Regions from separate parts of the Dehalobacter sp. DCA genome, predicted to be linked through region 2. Evidence: riboswitches for the same ligand, from Rfam matches in the RefSeq annotation. Region 2 holds a riboswitch; each other region holds the start of a gene.
The links. A riboswitch is a leader RNA that binds a small molecule or an ion and turns the genes downstream of it on or off. The one in region 2 is predicted to bind cyclic di-GMP.
Positions count from the first base shown of each region.

Region 1 (6,794 bases), 660 kb from region 2:
CGGAGGTATTGCGCTGGAGCAGTACAACAAGCTGGCAGTTGCCATTAATATGGGTACAAATATCCCTTCAGTTGCCACACCAAACGGTCAGGCGGCGTTTCTGTTCATCCTGACTTCCGCTTTAGCTCCGCTGATTCGTCTGTCTTACCTAGAAATGGTAAAACTGGCTCTGCCTTACGCTGTCGTTATGACTCTTACGGGCCTGCTGGCAACAATGTACCTGTTGTAATACCTTCTTCAGGTTCTTCTTTAGTTGTAAGCAAGAGCAGAGCAGATAATTGTATTCTTCCAATTCCATATAGCATGTTTTCGGCGCTTGACACAAATGACAATATGCAATATTCCTTCGTTAGTCAGAGTTGTCGTAAGCTCTTGGTAAATCGCATGGAATATTAATTAAAACGTGTTGAAGCGACCATGCTGGTACGTAATCAGAAGTTGACTTTTGGGGTGGGAAGTCGTTTATTGAGACTTTTCACTTTTGTTTTTATAAAAAATACCTTGCGGGTGTACGAACAATTGGACAAAATGAAAGAAAGTAAATTAAAATATTAAATAGGTCTATCTTTAATCTAAAAGTGGAGGAACAAGATGTCACATAATACTCAAGTTATCGTTGCAGCGGTAATTTTTTTGACCACCTATGCTTTTATAATAAGCGAGAAAATACATAGAACGGTGGTCGCTTTGGTCGGGAGTGCCCTTGTCATTTTAATAGGCATTCTAAACCAAGAGGAAGCGATTGAAGCAATTGATTTTAACACCATAGGATTACTCATTGGGATGATGATCATCGTCGGCATTACCCGTCGAACAGGTGTGTTCGAATTCCTGGCCTTAAAAGCGGCGAAGCTAGCAAAGGGAGACCCGTGGCTAATTATGCTGTTCCTGGCAATTCTGACAGCAATCGCATCTGCGTTTCTGGATAATGTGACGACGGTAATGCTTATGGTCCCTGTTACATTTTCGATAACTGAAAAACTGGATATAAATCCTATTCCATTTTTGCTTACGCAAGTTATTGCCTCAAATATTGGAGGAACAGCTACGCTAATTGGTGATCCGCCGAACATCATGATCGGCAGTGCCACAGGCCTTACCTTTGTCGATTTTATCCTTAACCTGGGTGGGGTTATTGTTATAATTTTCGTTGCGACGATGGTTGCTCTGAAATATATTTATCGGAAATCATTACGTGTGGATGATGATAAAAAAGTAATAATTATGTCCTTGGATGAAAGTCAAGCGATCAAGGATCACTTTCTTTTGCGCAAATGCTTAATTGTGCTTGCTGTTACAATAATAGGTTTTATGCTGCATGGTATGTTACATCTGGAATCCGCGACGATCGCGTTGGCTGGCGCCAGTCTTTTGTTATTAATCACCCGTGAGGAGCCGGAAGATATCCTTTTGTCAGTCGAATGGCCAACTATCTTTTTCTTTGCCGGACTGTTTGTACTGGTCGGGGCTTTAGGGCATGTAGGGATTATTGAATGGATTGCGAAAAAGGCACTGGATGCTACCGGTGGTTCGTTGCCATTAACAACGATGTCCGTTCTGTGGTTGTCTGCGATTGCTTCAGCGTTTGTAGATAACATCCCCTTTGTTGCCACTATGATTCCTTTGATTCAAAAGATAGGGGAAATGGGCGGGATAGAAAACCTAAGACCGCTATGGTGGGCTCTTTCATTAGGGGCTTGTTTGGGAGGAAATGGGACTTTAATCGGGGCATCCGCTAATGTGATCGTTGCTGGGCTGGCGGAAAAGCAAGGTTTTTCAATTACGTTCAAAATGTTCTTTAAACTGGGTTTTCCTTTAATGTTACTCTCGGTGGTAATAGCCTCAGTGTATGTCTACTTAGTTTACTTGTTTTAAACACAAAATTATCCAGCTATTTTTTCTATCGATGTCATCACCTGGAGATAATGGTTACTTCAGGTTAGGAAGTATGTTTAGGACAATGGGTTCCTTTTTAGCTCAGTTACTATAGGATTTTACCAAAAATATTTATGTCGTCGAAAAAGAGCCTTCCTCATTATGCAGGTCGCCTATAGCTAAGTCATAAATTTAACTTATAATAGTGCTGATGGCAATCAGTTATATTTTTACGACAACAAGGTAGGGTTGGTTAGCGGTTAGTGGATGAATATTATAACTTTATGATAATTACATGGAGACAAGTATGAACGACATATTTAAAATTGATATTAACACGCCAACTACGCAAGGAAAGAAAAAACTCTCGCCCCCACAGATACTGGCTATCGGATTTATTTCTGTCATCCTCGTCGGAACTTTGTTGTTGAGCTTATCTATAGCCACTGTTAACGGAAAAGGATTACCTTTTATTGATGCTTTGTTTACAGCAACCTCAGCTGTCTGTGTTACAGGCCTGGTTGTTGTAGACACCGGATCTGTGTTTTCTGTTTTCGGGCAAATCGTCATCCTTTTATTAATTCAGATCGGTGGTCTTGGTTTTATGACCTTCGCCACCTTCTTTGCCATCCTTCTGGGGAAAAAAATAAATCTTCAAGAAAGAATGATTCTGCAGGAAGCTTATAATCAGTCATCTTTGGAAGGGATTGTAAGGCTGGCAAAATATATTTTCCTGGCGGCGTTTCTTATCGAAGCTATAGGTATCATTATCCTTACGATAAGGTGGTCGTTCGATTTTAACGTTGGCAAAGCTTTTTATTACGCTTTATTTCATACTGTGTCAGCTTTTAACAACGCAGGGTTTGACCTGTTTGGAAATAGTTTGATGAGGTTTCAACGTGATATTGTTATAAATCTTACCGTAATGGTCTTGATTGTCTTAGGTGGTATTGGGTTTTCGGTAATTTCAGATGTCTATTTCCAACGTGGAAGGAAGATGAGCCTGCATTCCTGGATTGTAATCCGGACGACGGGGTTATTGATTGCAATCGGGGCTATACTCTTTTTCCTCCTGGAGTTTAATAATCCTGACACGCTTGGCAATCTTGGGTACCAAGGAAAAATTCTTTCTTCTTTGTTTCAATCGGTTACTCCCCGTACTGCCGGATTCAATACTATAGATATTTCCGCGCTTCAAGATACAACGATACTACTTATGATAGTATTTATGTTTATAGGAGCTTCGCCTGGGTCGACCGGGGGAGGGATAAAAACAACAACTTTTGTAGCGATCATGTTATCGATTTTCAGCATATTCAGAAATAAAAGTCAAGTAACCATTCATGGAAGATCTATTCCCAAAGAAGTTATCCAGAAGGCAGTGGCGATTATGACCTTGGCTATTATATGGATTATTTTAGTTACTGGGTTGTTGTCGATTACGGAAGAGGCGGACTTGATAACTTTATTGTTTGAAACTGTATCTGCTTTCGGGACGGTCGGTCTATCCTTGGGAATAACTTCCGATCTTACCCTTTTTGGGAAAATCTTAATTATTCTTACAATGTTTGTTGGAAGAGTTGGTTTATTGACAATCGCTTTTTCCATCGGTAAAGGTAACAATCCAGGTAATCAAGCAAAATATCCCGAATCAAAAATAATGATTGGATAGGAGCAAGAGAAATGAAAAAGGATAAACAGTTTGTGGTGATTGGGATCGGACGTTTTGGGAAAAGTGTGGCTACTTCCTTGTATAAGCTTGGTTATGAAGTATTAGTCATCGATAATTCGGAAAAAGAAATACAGGATATCGCTAATCAAGTAACCCAGGCGGTTCAATTGGATGCCAGAGACGAAGAGGCTTTAAAAAGGTTAGGTATTCGCAATTTTGATGTCGCCATTGTCGGGATTGGTGATGATATTCAATCAAATATTTTAGTATCTGTATTGCTCAAAGAACTTGGGGTACAGAGAGTTGTCGCCAAAGCGAAAGACGCTCTTCATGGCAGGGTTTTAGAAAAAATAGGAGTGGACAGGGTTATCTATCCGGAACGCGATATGGGGATACGGGTGGCACATAATCTCACTTCCACCAATGATTTATTAGAATATATTGAGTTATCTCCCGATTATAGCATCATAGAAGTATATGCTCCCCGGGAATTTGTAGATAAGACCATAGGAAAATTGAATTTGCGGGCAACATATCAGGTAAGTGTGATAGCCATTAAAAGTGTAGAAGAAATAATCGCGGCACCTGGCGCGGAGGCGCTTATTAAACAAGGCGATATTTTAGTCGTTATCGGCTCAAACCAAGCAATTAGTAATTTGCCAAAATGATGAGTTAAATAAAGTTATGACAGCTGGATGCAAAATAACCTACCTAATCTAAGATAGTATTTTATAATTGTTTTGAGAAAAGATTTACGAGTTTCGCACTCCCCCCCTAAAGCGGCCCCCTTTTCAAAAGCAGTAATTCCGCGTATTAGTATCTCTTTAATGCCAAAACACACGTGGAGAGTATAATTCTGATGACGTATTGTGGTCCTAAGGACAAATAAGGCACTTAGACCACGAGATGCAGTGATTCTGGAGCGAAACACTAAACTACCACTAAACCACCCGTCAAATCAAATAGCGGGTGGTTTAGTGTTTCGCACACTTTATATGCTCATTTAGTTGAGTGTATTTATCTTAACGATAAAACCCTCCTTGTTTGAACCAAATCATACCTTTCTTCAGATGAATCAATTCTAAAGCTTCTAAGTGTACTTGATCGACGAAGCTTCATTTAAACGAAAAAGGAAGTTATAAAAAATGCATTTCACGGTTATAGGTTCACCCTTATTTTTCAAAGACACTGAACCAGTAAATAATGTTTCGAATTATGAAATATATGGGTATTTTCATCAATAAGCATTACTTTTGTTTTAAGAGAGTAAAAGGGAACTTCAATAGAACTGGAATACTGACCATCCAGGGAGTATCTGCCCTTTACCATGATCAACTCAAAATACAACTCAATTATACAATATCCGCTTATTTCGACAACACAATTTGACATAGATTTATGCAAAAAGAGTTTATCATATAATTTAACATAACATGACAAATACGAACTCAATATGCGTATTTATTATTCTATGTCAATTAAGACAGTATTTTATTCCTTTAACTTAACGCATCAACTAAATAAAAAAGATAAGGGCAAAGTTGTCTAAAGACAGCGACGCAAAGCCATAGGGTCTAACGTGCCAATGCACTATGACAGCCTGGTTGCCGAACAGTTTTACGGTATATCCTGCCCTTTCGAGGCAGTTTTTTTATTTGCGTATAGTCGCATTACCCCCTGAGATTAGGGTTGTTTTTTCATGGCTTTGCTCTTTGCCCCAAGCAAAGGGAGTGCTGCTAATTGCGAAGCATGTTAAAAATTACCCTCCTGAGGTGTAAATAAAGAAGAATTTCATAATGTTCTTTATAAATCTTACTTGACAAACGTCACGGTGGATAAGCCCGCGATTTGCCTTAAGCAAACTGCGTGCTTTTTTATTTGGCAAAAACATGTTGCTTATCAGCTTAAGGCTTACAATCGCCATTATTATATATTTTCTTTTTTCTCAAGAAAATTATTTAAATCCGTTAGGTGCCGTTCCCCGCCTTCTGTTTTGGTTTTTACGAAAAAATCAAAACGGAGGTCTGAAAATGAAAAGGATTAATTTGCGAGATTATTACCCATTTTATCAATTTGACTTTTTTGTTGAAGTTGCGGATGAAATCGCTTCTTCTCTGAAGTGCTTCAAGCTGAGCGAGAATGCTTACAAATTACGCACATACAGACACAAAGCCTATTACTCTCTCGACCGTGGTGACGGTATTGAGCAGGAAATTGTTTTCATTTCCTTGTCTCCTCAAGAGATTTATGAGAGGAAAGTCACCAATCATGAGTTATATACTGCCATCAACAGTTTGCCGGAAAAGCAAGCAAAACGTGTTTATGCTCATTTCTTTTTGGGTATAAGCAAAACCGCCATTGCTAAAGCAGATGGCATTAGTGAAAGCGCAGTTAGGGAATCCATCGAACGCGGACTAAAAAATATCGAAAAGTTTTTAAAAAACTTTCTGTAACGCCCTGCGATTTTGCCTAAAAAATGAAGTGGTTATTAGAGGGACAAATTCTTCCCCCCTTACTGATCTTTGACAAGTAAATAATTGTTTTTATTCGGTACTTTCCCTGTATGCCCTGAAAAGGAAAGCCAAATAGCAGATACGCCATAACCACCAATCCTTCAACAATCAGATTTAGTGAAGCATAAATGATGTTGCGATTGAATTAGGTCAGGTACGAGCGATTAATATCCATGCTATAAATAAATGCTGGCAGCATTTAAGGCGATGACACATACAGAGGGATAATGATACTTCCGTCCAGCTACAGCCCTGCTATAGCAGGATCACGCAATGGGGGCGGCTTGCAGAGAACCTGGGAGAGGTGAAATTCCTATGAGGACGGTCAACCGCTGTCCGCCGAATAAAACCATAGTCTTATAAACCAAAACAGAAGTGCAGTATAGGGGTGCGCCTGTTTATGATATGCGCTACGTGTCTGAACGAAGGCGCATTCTCCCGCTGCGCTAATCAAAATAATGACGATTGTTTCATATAAAAATTTTTTTATGAAGTTTAGACCTGATAAAAGCAAGAGGAGGCTTAATTATGGCTAATGAAAAATTAACGCAAGAAAAAGCCTACCGAATCATGCTAAAAGGATACCCCGATGTGCTTGATATAAAGCAAATGTGTAAAATTCTTGGCATCAGCCTTAAAACGGGTTACGGTTTGATACAGGAAAATAGAATTGAATGCCTAAAGGTTGGGCGGGCCTATAAAATCCCCAAGCCTTTTTTGTTGAGTTATTTGAG
Region 1 covers NC_018866.1:14,456-21,249, reverse strand. The annotation lists gene nhaB (sodium/proton antiporter NhaB) at 1-229, shown strand, start outside; gene DHBDCA_RS00095 (ArsB/NhaD family transporter) at 592-1,875, shown strand; gene DHBDCA_RS00090 (TrkH family potassium uptake protein) at 2,183-3,547, shown strand; gene DHBDCA_RS00085 (potassium channel family protein) at 3,559-4,215, shown strand; cyclic di-GMP riboswitch class I at 5,072-5,159, shown strand; gene DHBDCA_RS00080 (RNA polymerase sigma factor) at 5,578-6,000, shown strand; gene DHBDCA_RS00075 (helix-turn-helix domain-containing protein) at 6,589-6,794, shown strand, end outside.
Region 1: it holds a riboswitch for cyclic di-GMP, as region 2 does, so the genes downstream of both, DHBDCA_RS00080 (RNA polymerase sigma factor) here and DHBDCA_RS03285 (diguanylate cyclase) in region 2, are expected to answer to the same signal.

Region 2 (6,794 bases):
CGGCGCCAGGGCAAATCCTCATGATCCTTGTCCTGAATATCGTCAAAAATATCCGCTGCCAGGGCAAAGAACTCCATACCGATCCCCCCTGGCAGCGTAGCTTCCGCATCCCCGCCTGTACACTCACAGCTCATACTGGTCAGATGAGCCCATTTAAATAGCTCACCCGTTGGGCTGTCGGCATTAAGCGAAGTTTGGATCATCCGGACCATTTCTGCACTGAGTCCGTACATTTTTAAAATTCTATCAATTTCCGTATAAATAATCTGATCAAACTGAAGATTCATTGTATTATTGCCACGTAGCTAGAGGACCTACTTCTAATGCAATAGTACCCCCGGAAACTTCATCCCTGAAAACAACTCTCTGAATTACAGAGAACTCAGTAGGTTTAACTTTACGGTGTTTTTCCTGGGTTAACACGTTCTTGGGATCTTTGACACATTCATGAACCAAATTGGCAATACCTTCATAGTTCATCCTGAAAACCCCTTTCATAATAAAAAAATTTACCGTTTGTCTTACTGAAAGTAGTCTTTAGTCAAAGTTTTCATTCATTCTGGTACATTTCCTTCAGCTTGATCAATTATAAGGGAAATTCTTCAAAAAGCACCATATTCCTTTAGCGAATAATGGGATGTTTTGTCGAAGTTTACAATTTGATCCATGACAGTACAAAAATAAAAGCCTTGCCCCGTTTGCTGCGGGCATAGGCCTCTATCATTTGATGCTGGTACTTAAGCGTTTCTCCTTCAAAAGGATCATCTTATGCAATAAATAATTGCCGCCATGGATGGCGGCTCCCCAGATGTTTAAGAATTAGGATATTTGATAAAACAATATTGATTTAGTCCGGTATGGCTATCTGACATAGTTTTAATTAAGTTAAATCCAAAATGCTCATATATTGCAATTTGTTTAGAATTAACAGTTTCTAAGATTATTGGAATATTATTTTCATTACAATGCTTAACAATGGGGGTAATCAATGCCCTTAAGTTACCTTTGCCCCGTTCTTCTTGGGCAACAACAATTACATTTATATGATAATAGTTCTTTGTGATAAATTGTTTTTGCCAGTTTAGATCAATAGCTTTAGATACAGTTTTAACGTTATCTGTATATAATTTAAAATCCGCTTTACTAATTTGGTGTCGTAATTTTGATGACGCCTGTATACTTAGTATAAGTTGCTTTAACAATTTAGATTTCTTTTTTTCGTAGCCTATAATGATAGAATTTAACTTATTGTCTAGCGAATAAACATCTCTTGTTTTTTCAAATATATCTAATTGCACCTGGAATAGCTTTTTTAGAAATTCTTTCTCATTTGTTATCCCTTTTGTTTGCAAAATAGTTAAGGGATCATCAATAAAACACTCTGTCAGAAGCTTAGCAGCTGGTTCAATTTGATTTTGAGTTATCCTTATCATATTAACCTCCATTGGAACTACTCTACTCTTACGGCGGTTCCGGAAGCGCTGACCATCAGCATGCTGCCGTTGGCTCCGATGACTTCATAATCCAGGTCGATGCCGACTACGGCATTAGCACCCATCTGGAACGCCCGGTCTTCCATTTCTCGCAAGGCGATATTGCGGGCTTCCTGCAGTTTCTCTTCATAGGTGCCGGAACGACCGCCGATCACATCGGTGATACTCGCAAAAATATCGCGGACAATATTAGCTCCCATAATGGCTTCTCCGGTAATCACCCCGTAATATTCGGTGATCCTGCGTCCTTCTACGGACGGTGTCGTTGTTAAAATCATGTTGATTTCCTCCATTAAGTTTATTAAGTTACCTATCATTCACAACAAGGGATTCCTGCATAATCTTGTTAAAAACAGTAACCAGATATGGATCAAATTGTTTGCCGGCGCATTTATTGATTTCTACAAGTGCACTATACGGGTCCATGGCCCGTTTATAAGGCCTTTCATGCGTGATCACATCGTAGGAATCAACAATGGATACAATCCTCGAGAACAGCGGGATTTCATCTTCTTTCAGCCCCTGCGGGTAACCTTTTCCATTCCACCATTCATGATGACCGAGAACGGCTTCTGAGACATGCGCTAATTCCCTGGACGACTGCGTGATCCGATAGCCGATTTCGGAATGTTTTTTCATAATGCTCCATTCTTCCGGGGTCAATTCGCCTTGTTTTTTTAAGATTTCCCCCGGAACACCGATCTTGCCGATATCATGCAGCATCGCAACCTGGACCAGTTCGACGATCTCTCTTGAGGACAAGCCGATCTGATTGCCGAATTTACTGACCAGACTTTTCAGCCTCATGACATGGGCTTCCGTCTGATAATCTTTTTCCCAGAGCAGTTTTTCCAGGAACTCGATGATGGCAAGGCGAGATTTCTTGCTTTCATTTAGTTTGTTGCTATACATTTTTTCCTCAGCCTGGCTGATCATTTTTGCCAGGGGTTGTTCCCTGTTCTCATAAACCGTCAGGCCAAACGAGATATCTATTGGTACCGTTTGCGGGCGGGAGATTTTTAAATTGTTTTTGATATTGTTTAAAAGCACGCCGGCCTGATCAAGCGGCACACCAGGCATGATAATGATAAATTCGTCCCCGCCCCATCGGATAATCACATTCTCAGTGCCAATCGTCTCTTGCATGATTCTGATCCCGTCAGCAAGCAATTCATCCCCTTTTTCATGACCAAAGGTGTCGTTGATCAGTTTCAGACCATTAAAATCCCCCATGACCAATGTTGCAGGCATGAGGGTTTTCTTCAGGAAATTTTCCAGCGTGTTTTCAAAATAAGTACGGCTGTAGGCGCCGGTTAATTTGTCATAAACAATAAGGTGCCTGATATTAGCTTCTTTGCTTTCGAGCTCCTCCCGGATGCTTTGGAAGTACAGGGCCTGCATATTGAGATAAGCAAGCAGACCAACAACGCCGGCAACTAAATAACCGACAGATGATGGAATGACCTTCATAAATTTGCACAACGGGTAAAGTAAAATCGACAAGGCCCAAAAAATATAGGTATAGCCAAGCATTATTCTGATCGAGCTTTGGGGTGTTTTTGCTTTAAAACATGTAATAGCTGCTTTGGACAACAATGCGATGATGCAGACAACAGACAGAAGTAAAAGAGCGGTTGTCGGGAGTCCTTGGACAGTAATACATATAAAAGTAAGGATCAAAAAACCTGCGCTGATATCCCAGAACACTGGATAGCTTTTCTTAAAAAATAGCTGCGTACCCTTGAATACCAGCCAGTAGCCTGCAATCGAAGAGGCATAGTTGATAATTGGAAGCACCAGCGACTGGCTGCCGGTTTCCAGCAATGCAATTCTGGAAAGATAGGTAATCATCATCATTACAATAGAAAGGCTCCATGCCAAGAAATAGTGTTTTTTCTCGGAAAAATATAAAAAGCCGTAAGATATCAACAAGACCAGGGTAATCGAAATACTGCCTGCGACGATCGAATCCGCTGTCACATTAAATCCCCTCCTCAGAAAAAAAAATCGCGGCCAAAGCAGCCGCGGTTTTCATCTTCTGTGTGCAACCCGACTGTCAATATGCTTCAGCACTTAGACTCGTAGCTTTGCGTCCCTGCTTTTCAACAGGTTTGCCAATGGATCATATGATTTTAACTTAATTATAGTAAAATACACGAAATCTGTCAATAAATGTATGAATAATCAATAAATGTATGAATAATCAATAAATGTATGAATAATCAATAAATGTATGAATAGTCAGACTCTGAATATTCATACATTTATTTGATTAATATTATGCAATAGATATTATCATCCAGATCAGATTCTTTTTACATGGTTTTCAAATTTAGTTCATGTTTTTTTCCTTTGGATGATCAGGATAAGACCTGCCAGAATCAGCAGGATCGGGACCACCAGGCCTAGATCTATATAGCGCTGAATTGACGTTACAAACATCCCAGTAAAGGATATGCACGCTACAGCGGTTAGAATAAAAACAGGCACCAGCAGACCGCGCGGGCGTCCGGAAAATAAATAGAGTTGAAACAGACCGACTGCAACAGCCAGCGGATAGACCGGCCAGGTATATCCGGAAAACTGCCAGTGCGTAAAAGTCTCAAAGATGAACAACAGACCAATAACGGTAAGGATACCACCGGGAACTAGCAATCCGGGGCTTTCTTTCTTACTGAAATAGTTGAATTCAAAAGCAAGACCGAGAATAAGGATCAATACCGGCCAAAGAAATTCCATACTGAAGATTTGCCAGTTGCCAAGATTATCTATAAGCAGCAAGCCTCCTGTAAGGATTAGAATGATTCCCCAAAATAAGCCGCTTTTGTTCATATAGAGCCTCCTCTCACCTTATAAAGGTTAATAAAGTACTCGAGATTTAAGAACTACAAATTCATGTTAGATAATGGATTATTTTGATAAATAAAGTTCCCCGTCGTAGGAAGAAATCCTTCCATATAAATCAGGCCGGCGGTCTCTAAATATCCCCCACTCCAGCCGCTGAACCTCGAGTTGGTCCAGATCAAATTCCGCGACTAGAACAGTTTCTTCGTTTCGTCCGGCCTCCGCTATCTTATTGCCCTGCGGCCCGGCAATGAAAGAAGAACCATAGAAGGTGATTTTGGAATCATCCTGTTCCTCGACACCAATCCGGTTGGATGCGACCACCGGGATCAGGTTCGCGGCAGCATGGCCGAGCATGCAGGCCTGCCAATGGTCTTTGGAATCAACCGTCTGATCTAGCGGTTCTGAACCGATGGCTGTCGGATATAACAGGATCTCAGCCCCCATCAAGGTCATGCAGCGGGCAGCTTCCGGGTACCATTGATCCCAGCAGATGCCGACCCCAATCGTGGCGTAGCGCGTCTGCCAGACTTTAAAGCCTGTGTCACCGGGGTTAAAATAGAATTTCTCCTCATAGCCTGGTCCGTCGGGGATATGACTCTTTCTGTATTTGCCGAGGATCTCACCGTCGGCATCGATCATGGCAATCGTATTATAGCGTGCATAGTTTTTCTTCTCATAAAAGCTGATCGGCAGGACGATCTCCAGCTCTCTGGCAATTTTCCGGAAATGTTTGACTGCTTGATTGTTTTCTAGCTCAGCAGCATAAACGTAAAAATCAGATTTTTCTTTCTGGCAGAAATACGGGGTCTCAAAGAGTTCCTGCAGCAGGATAATTTGCGCTCCCCGGGCTGCCGCCTCCCTGACCAGTGTCTCCGCTCCGGCAATATTTTCTTCAACGTTACTGGTGCAGCGCATCTGGGTTGCTGCCACTTTGACGTTTCTCATCGTTAATATTCCTTCCCAACTGCCTGATTTCGGTGTGTTCTGAACCTGATCTTACAGGTGTTTCTACTATTTTGTTAATTTGTATGCATTTTCTATTTTACATGATGCAGAAAAAAACCACAACGCAGAAGAGCGCAACATATAAAAGATGTATCTGTTACGCTCTCCTCTTCATTTATATTTTTATTTCAACTTTTGGTATATATTGTTGGGTAATTCATACATTCACCTTAAACGTTTTACCGCAGGCATCTGCTGGGTTGTACAGTGAACATTGCCGCCTTCCCCAATAATTGCCATTCCATTAATGGTGCGGATCCGTCTTTCCGGAAAGATCCCGCTCAGGGTCCGAATAGCCAGGGCATCTGCTTCGGCAGCCTGGCCGCCAAATACAGGTAAAATAATTCCGCCGTTGACAAAGTAAAAGTTCAGATAACTCAGCGTCAGACGTTTACCGTCGGCAAATACGGCGGGAGGCTGCTGTATTGGGATGATTTCAAAGGTTCTTCCTCTGGCATCCGTTTCCCGGTTTAACACCGCGAGGTTTTCCCGGGTAATCGCATAATTCGGATCGCAAGGGTCATCACAGACCTGAATCAGGATTTTGCCAGGCGAAGCAAAACAGGCGATATTGTCGACATGTCCGTCTGTTTCATCTCCACATAAGCCTTTTTCCAGCCAGATGACTTTGTGGATACTTAAATATTTCTTCAATAGTTCCGTAATCTGCTCCCGGGAAAGATCAGGGTTGCGGTTCGGATTGAGCAGGCATTCGGCCGTTGTCAAGAGTGTACCTTCTCCGTCCACGTGCAGCGAGCCGCCTTCCATAATCAGCGGCGCATCAAACGGTTTCAAGCCGAGGTGCTTCAATATTTGCGGCGCGACCTGGTTGTCCAGATCCCAGTCCGGATATTTGCCGCCCCAGGCATTGAAGTGCCAGTTGATGCCGGCTATATCTCCCTGATCATTGACGATAAACGTCGGCCCGTTATCCCGAAGCCAGGCATCATTATGCGCCAACGGCAGGAGCTCGATCTGCCTGTTCCGAAAGCGGCCTTCGAGCAGGGACCGTTCGTCGGGGTTTACCAATACGGTGACGGGTTCAAATTCCCCGATAGCTCGAATAATGTCGGTATAACCCTCGCAAACAACCTCGTAATTTTCCGGATGACACATTGATACCCCGACCGGCCAGGAAATAAAGGTACGTTCGTGTCTGGCCCATTCCGCAGGCATTCTATAGTTTATATCGCTCGGAAACATCAGTTTATCCTTTCTTTAGTAACAACATATATCCATCATTACTTTCAAATCAACTTTTGTCATGATGATTATTTATGGTTCATTTTACATGAAAATCCAACCACTTTTCAAGGCATAAAATCACCCCACGATAATTGTGGGGTGCATCAGACAATATTCAATGATTGATGGGTATACGTTAAAGTTATTCTTTATCTTGAAACTTTTCCGTGTCTTCACGCCGGATCTGGGCGCGTTTGATCTTGC
Region 2 covers NC_018866.1:679,417-686,210, forward strand. The annotation lists gene DHBDCA_RS03265 (polyprenyl synthetase family protein) at 1-287, opposite strand, end outside; gene DHBDCA_RS03275 (GNAT family N-acetyltransferase) at 813-1,433, opposite strand; gene DHBDCA_RS03280 (heavy metal-binding domain-containing protein) at 1,451-1,771, opposite strand; gene DHBDCA_RS03285 (diguanylate cyclase) at 1,800-3,473, opposite strand; cyclic di-GMP riboswitch class I at 3,534-3,619, opposite strand; gene DHBDCA_RS03290 (LiaI-LiaF-like domain-containing protein) at 3,831-4,325, opposite strand; gene aguB (N-carbamoylputrescine amidase) at 4,404-5,285, opposite strand; gene DHBDCA_RS03300 (agmatine deiminase family protein) at 5,511-6,548, opposite strand; gene DHBDCA_RS03305 (AMP-binding protein) at 6,733-6,794, opposite strand, start outside.

Region 3 (6,794 bases), 1.0 Mb from region 2:
CTAGCTGCAGCGCCGAGCGATAAAAGTGCGATAATAAGCTGGACGGCAAATGCGGAGAGTGATATAGCCGGATATCAACTGGAGTATAAGACAACAGCGGCGACCAACTGGACCGTCAAAACACTCGCAGGTACAGTAACAAGTACGACCGTAGGCAGTTTGAGCAATGGAGGAACCTATCAGTTCCGACTAAAGGCCAAGGATAGTGCCGGAAACTTCTCAGGATATACAGATATCGTAACTTGTATGCCAGTGGATAATGTAGCACCGGGCGTTCCAACAAACTTTAGGATGACATCGGTTAATGACGGCAGGATAGTGCTGGCGTGGACAGCGCCGACAGCGACGGATCTATCGGGATACCGAATCGCTTATCAAAAAGCCGGAGATACAGAATGGACCGAAATAGGAACAATAGCGAAAATTGTAACGTATACAATGACGGGACTGGAAAACGATATAAACTACAAACTAAAAATACAATCTAGGGATAGTACAGGGAATTGGTCGGCATACAGTTCGGAAATTGAAGCAATGCCCCAGGATAAAACACCACCTGCAGTACCTACGGGACTGACAACATTAGTGGGGACGGATAAGACGATACAAATTAGCTGGACAGCTAATACGGAGACGGATCTGGACGGATATGAAATAGTATGGCAGAAGTATGGAACAACCATTTGGCAGAGTGAAGTCGTAGGGAAAGAAACACTAAGTAAAACAGTAGAAAACTTGACGCATAATACACGATATTACTTTAAAGTTAGAGCCAAAGATTTGAAAGGGAACTGGTCGAACTATTCAACTGTCGTATATGCGATAGCCAAGGATCAAGTCGCTCCGACTAGTCCAGTGGGTCTAGCTGCAGCACCGAGCGATAAAAGTGCGATAATAAGCTGGACGGCAAATGCGGAGAGTGATATAGCCGGATACCAACTGGAGTATAAAGCAGAAGGGGCGGCCTATTGGACCATCAAAACATTTGCGAGTACAGTGACGAGTACAACAATCGGAAGTTTGTACAATGGAAGAACCTATCAGTTTCAGCTAAAGGCCAAGGATAGTGCTGGAAACTTTTCCGGGTATACAGACATCGTAACTTGCGTTCCAGATCTATAGATGAATTCTTAATTTATGATCTCACTCTAGAAAATGGAAAATTTGTAGGGATCAATTAAAAGTGCCTTGACGAAGGTGAACCCCGGAACGATGTTCTTTCGTGCCGGGGTTTAGCGTCATTTAATCATTCTTTTTACCGTCTATTTGGAGGTAACCAAGAAAGCCTCTTTTACAGGTTTGCAACGTTAACAATATCCTATATTTACCGATTACACAGTAATAATGGAAAAGTATAAAATTGAATCTCTTACAATATATATTAAAAAATTGGATATTATTATGGTATAATATGTAAGAAAATGAGTATTTTACAATAGTTCTAAAAATAAATCTCGTATAGTACAGTCAATAGAGGTCAAGATCACATTCAGGAGGCCATCAACATGAAAAAAAACAGATTCTTTTTTTCAGCTGCGATTATCCTTTGTTTCTTACTGGTAGCAACAGCATTGCCAGCAAGTATTCAAGCAGCAACGGCACCTACAGTACCGACCAACTTAACTGCGGCTGCTGCAAGCTCCAGCTCAATTGACTTGACCTGGGATACTGTCGATGGGGCTACCTCATACTGGGTTTATCGGTCGCAGTCTTCAACAACAAACTTTCTGAAGATTGCAACGGTCACGGATGTATCTTATACCAATACAGGCTTATGCGCGAACACAACATACTATTACAAAATAAGAGCTTATAATAGCAGCGGGACAAGCACTTATACATCAGCCGTATCCGCAAAGACCTCTGCTCCCACTGGGGAACCGTTAACCCCAACCGGTCTGGAGGCAACAACGCTTAGTTCGAGTCAGATTGAGCTTGTCTGGGATCCGTCAACAGATGCAGAATCTTATTATCTCTTTAGAGATACTTCGTCTTCAGGCTCTTTTACTACAAAAATCGCCACAGTGAAGACGACCACGTATACCAGCACTGGGCTGACTGCAGGCAAACGGTATTATTTCAAGGTTCAGGCGTATAACAGCGGTTTTGGGACCAGCAGTAAATCATCTTACGCCTATGCCACGACGGAAACGGCAGTGCCTGATATGCCGGATAATCTGGCTGCAACTTCAGTGAGTTCCAGCCAGATTAATCTGACCTGGAGTTCGGTGTCTGCAGCAACATCATATTATGTTTACCGAGCCACCAGTTCTTCCGGGACGTACTCCAAAATAGCAACAGTTACGGATGAAAGTTACAATAATACGGGACTTTCTGCGAATACGACCTATTATTATAAAATTAGATCTTACAATAGCTATGGAACAAGCGATTATTCTTCATATGCCTATGCGACAACTAAATCTGCAAGCAGTACTGGAGACACCTCGAATGCCTATCGACTGGCCGGTACAGACCGTTATGCTACTGCTGCCAAAATTGCAGAAGATGGTTGGGACTCTTCCTATTATGCAGTAATTGCCAGCGGAGAAGGTTTCTCGGATGCTTTATGCGGATCACCACTGGCGGCTAAATACGATGCGCCGATCTTACTGACATCGAGGTATGAACTGAATGCGCAGGCAAAAAGTGAATTGGCCAGCCTTGGGGTAAAGCAAGTATTTATTATCGGAGGAACTGGAATAATATCGTCCTCGGTCGAACAGGCAATTAAAAACCTTGGTATCAGCGTTACCAGAATTGCCGGTACGGACCGCTATAATACATCCTTGCTGGTAGCGGAAAAGATAGGAACTTTTGACCAGGCAGTGGTTGCTACCGGGAGCAATTTCCCTGATGCATTGTCTATTGCTTCGATAGCCGGGATTAAAGGGTATCCGATTCTGCTAACGGACAAGTATTCGATCCAGTCTGATATTCTTTCTTACTTAAAAAGTAAAGTCACGACTACGATTGTGGTCGGAGGTACCGGTGCAATTAGCGACAGCATTTATAACAAGCTGCCTTCCCCTGTGAGACTGAACGGTGATAGCCGGTACACAACGAACCTCAGTATTATCAAATATTTTGCGAGTAGCTTTGATTTTAAAAACTGTTACGCTGCAACCGGTGAAAACTACCCGGATGCATTAACCGGCTCGGCACTTGCAGCTAAAAATAATGCGCCAGTCTTTCTGGTCAGCAGTTCGGTGAGCCTTTCTCTTTTAAACTATATTAAGGATCAAAATATATCGTCATTTACCGCATTTGGAAGTTCCAATGTCCTGTCATCATCTGTCTTAAACAGTATGGTCGCATCAGTGTCGGGAACAAGCAGCAAGATACCTGCCATACCGGATGATCTGACTGCTATTGCCTCAAGCCCGATCGAGATTGATCTGGACTGGGATGCGGTAACCGATGCGACAGGCTACTATGTTTATAGAGCGACATCATCTACCGGGACCTATACAAAAATTGATACCGTCCAAACGAGCTCTTACACGGATGATGGTCTCACAGCTGGAAAAACTTACTATTATAAAGTTAAAGCCTATAACAGCTATGGAGAGAGCGACTATTCCACAAGGGCGTATGACACAACAGATGCAGACTATGCGTTGGATACCCCTTCAAACCTTGAGGCAACTGCCTTGAATTCAAAAGAAATTTACCTGAGTTGGGATGAAGTTGATGGTGCCAGTTATTACTATATCTACAGGTCAACCTCATCCTCAGGTACTTACACCAAAATCAAAACTGTTTCGACCAATTCGTATACCGATACAGGGCTCACAGCGGAGGAAACTTATTATTACAAGATACAGGCATACGGAAGCGATGGGTTGAGCGCCTTTTCATCTGTGAAGTATGACAAGACAGACGCAGTAAGCGTACCTGCTACGTTGACAGCTACAGCATTGAGTTCCAGCCAGATCAAATTGACCTGGGAGACCGTCAGTGATGCCGAGTCCTATTATATTTACAGGGCAACCTCCGAGACCGGAACGTATACCAAGATTGCAACCGTAACCGCTCTTGAATATACAAATACTGGGCTCACTTCAGGAAAAACATACTATTACAACATCAAGGCCTATAATGGCAGCAGTCTAAGTGATTATTCCTCAGTGGCTGAGGCAACGACCGAATAGATATGACCAAAGTCCTATTCTCTGTGCTCCGTTGGTATCAAAATGCCTGTCAACAGTTGTATTAAGTTTTTTGGTGAATTATAATAACCATATTAACACGATAAGGGCAAATCCGTCGAAAGGCGGAGACGCAAAGCCACGGGTCTAAAGCCGAAAGGTTATGGCAGCCGGGTTGCCGAATGGGTAACTGAATTAACACTTAATTAGGGTACCTGTTCCAGAACTTGGAGCAGGTATTTTTTTCTCCCCAGGCGGCAAGAACAACAAATTAAGGTTTTGAAAGGAGTAGAAAAATGTTCAAAAAAAGGATTTTGGTATCGGTTCTGTGTTTGCTTTTTACTTTTGCTGTTGCTCCAACTTATGTTTTTGCTGAAACAGTGACGGGTGACACTACAACAACTGAATCCGAGACCATAACAACTGGCGAGGATGCTACGAATACAACAGACGATACTGCTAACGAAACTACGAATGATGCTACAAATGATACTACAGCTGATACAGTCGATGAAGAAATTGCCGATGAAGCTGGTGTAACGCCGGACAGCTGGCTGTACTCACTCGAACAAATGATTGAAAGTGTTCAGGTGGCCGTGACCTTCTCTGCGGAAGGAAAAGCAGAACTGCTGGTCGAGTTTGCGAATGAAAGACTGGCTGAAGCGGAAATCATGTCCGAGCAAAACCAGTTGGATTTGATGGAACAGGTTTTGAAAGTCTATTCAGATACGATAAAGAAAGCCAATTTCCAGGTTCAACAGATCATTGAGGATACCGAAGCAGTTGACGGAACGGATACTACGGGTACAGATGCCACCACTGCCGAGGAAGAAACCACCGCAGCTACCACTGAAGAAACAACTACGGATGAAACAGCCATGGATGAAACGGTGGCAGTTGACACAGAAGAAAATACCGTCATCAGCAATCTACTTGCCAGCATTGAACTTGTCCAAAGTGATGCCGACAAAATTGTCCTGAAAATCAGCGGCAATCTGACGGAAGAACAGGCTGAGATCATGCAGAATATCATCCAAGCCGAAGTCCAGAATACCATTGCCATTAAAGCCTATGTAGCTGCGAAAGTAGCCTATGCTGAAGCTGTGCAAGAATTTGCAGCAGCCAAGGCGGAATTGGGACAAGCCCGTGCTTCAGGTGATGAGGCTGCCATCGCAGCCGCTCTGGGAAAAGTAGAACAGGCTCAAGCATATAAAAATGACATGCAGGACCTCAGAAAAGATGTTCAGAAAATCAAAGTTGAGACGATGAAAGAAACCAAAGAAGTCCTGAAAGAGCAAGCTCAGAACATAAAGGACTACAAGAAAGCCAATAAAGATCAGGCCGTAAGCGGCGAGGAAGAGAGCCTGGAAGCAGGGGACGAACAGGATGCAACAGTTGCAGACGATCAGAATGCCACAGCCGATGGCCAGTCTACTTCGGATGAAACAACAGTCGATGCACAGGCCGTTCAGAACACGGTCATAAATACCTCTTCAAATAACGGACATAACGGTAAAGGGCAAGGAAAAAGATAGGATTTTATATTTTCGATAACTGAGAATCATTCAAATCACATTAAATACCTCCTTAGAAGAAATAGACAGCTATCAGGCAGATAAAGTGCCAGGGCTGTCTGTTTTTGTGGTTTACAAGGAGAAGAACGCGTCTTTTGAAATAAGCTATCAATCAAAACAGAAGGGTTAGGAAATGACATGTACTATTTTTTTGAATTTTTTATAGTTCAAACTTAGCTAAGAGGTTGTTGTTTCGATGACCTTTATATCCTTTACTCCTGTAAGGGAACCGTTTGCCGTAAGGAATATCCCGCCTGCTATAAGCGAGTTCATAACGTCCATGGCTTCAGTCAGCTGAATATCCTCTCGCGGTTGGGGAACCGTTAGGGAAAACGTGTTCCCTCCGGCAGTTGCGAAGGTTAATCTTGCTGTTCGGTTGGTGGTCACAGCCAATTGAATCACCTCCTTGATGCCTGAAGTTGCCCTCTGCTTTACGCTTCGTTTGTTAATTCATCCGTTCTTCTGAAGTAAACGTCAAGCAGCGTATATTCCGACAGACCGAAGATGGCGTGAGCCGTCTCATAGACAGCTTGATCCGAAGCATTGTAAACAATATTGTTAAGGGTTCGCTGTTTGGTTATCGGAGCGCCGGCGGGGCTGACTCCGGTTTGATAAACCAATACCAGAGCCGCGCCGGATGGTGCTGAAACAACGGCCATTCCAATCATCTCCTTTCTCTTTTATTGGACAGCTTACGGCTGTCTTGTACATATTATGCTTGGCTTGTCCAAAGGTTCCCAAAAAAAATCAGGAATTAACTCTAAGCGGCTTCTTAGGGGGCGGCCACATCTTAATTGTCTCTGCCATATATTCAATCAGCTGGTTGGCCCCTTTTCTTTTTTCTTCTTTCAGGTTCGGATCGATATGCGCCAGATTGGTGAGCGCTGTCGTCAGATCGAAGAAGGTATCGGCGATCGTTTTGCAGTAAGCGTCGCATTTTTCTACATACTTGATGTGAGCGTCGGGGTCATGTTCGGTTTTAAGGTTGTGGGTAAAAGGGGCTGTCGTTGCAGAGGGGGCATCACCGGCAGAGGAGGCATTGTTGGCAGATTGGACTTCTGCTTTGACA
Region 3 covers NC_018866.1:2,711,943-2,718,736, reverse strand. The annotation lists gene DHBDCA_RS13110 (fibronectin type III domain-containing protein) at 1-1,122, shown strand, start outside; gene DHBDCA_RS13105 (cell wall-binding repeat-containing protein) at 1,506-4,154, shown strand; cyclic di-GMP riboswitch class I at 4,250-4,334, shown strand; gene DHBDCA_RS13100 (DUF5667 domain-containing protein) at 4,448-5,686, shown strand; gene DHBDCA_RS13095 (DUF2922 domain-containing protein) at 5,903-6,118, opposite strand; gene DHBDCA_RS13090 (DUF1659 domain-containing protein) at 6,157-6,384, opposite strand; gene DHBDCA_RS13085 (DUF3102 domain-containing protein) at 6,473-6,794, opposite strand, start outside.
Region 3: it holds a riboswitch for cyclic di-GMP, as region 2 does, so the genes downstream of both, DHBDCA_RS13100 (DUF5667 domain-containing protein) here and DHBDCA_RS03285 (diguanylate cyclase) in region 2, are expected to answer to the same signal.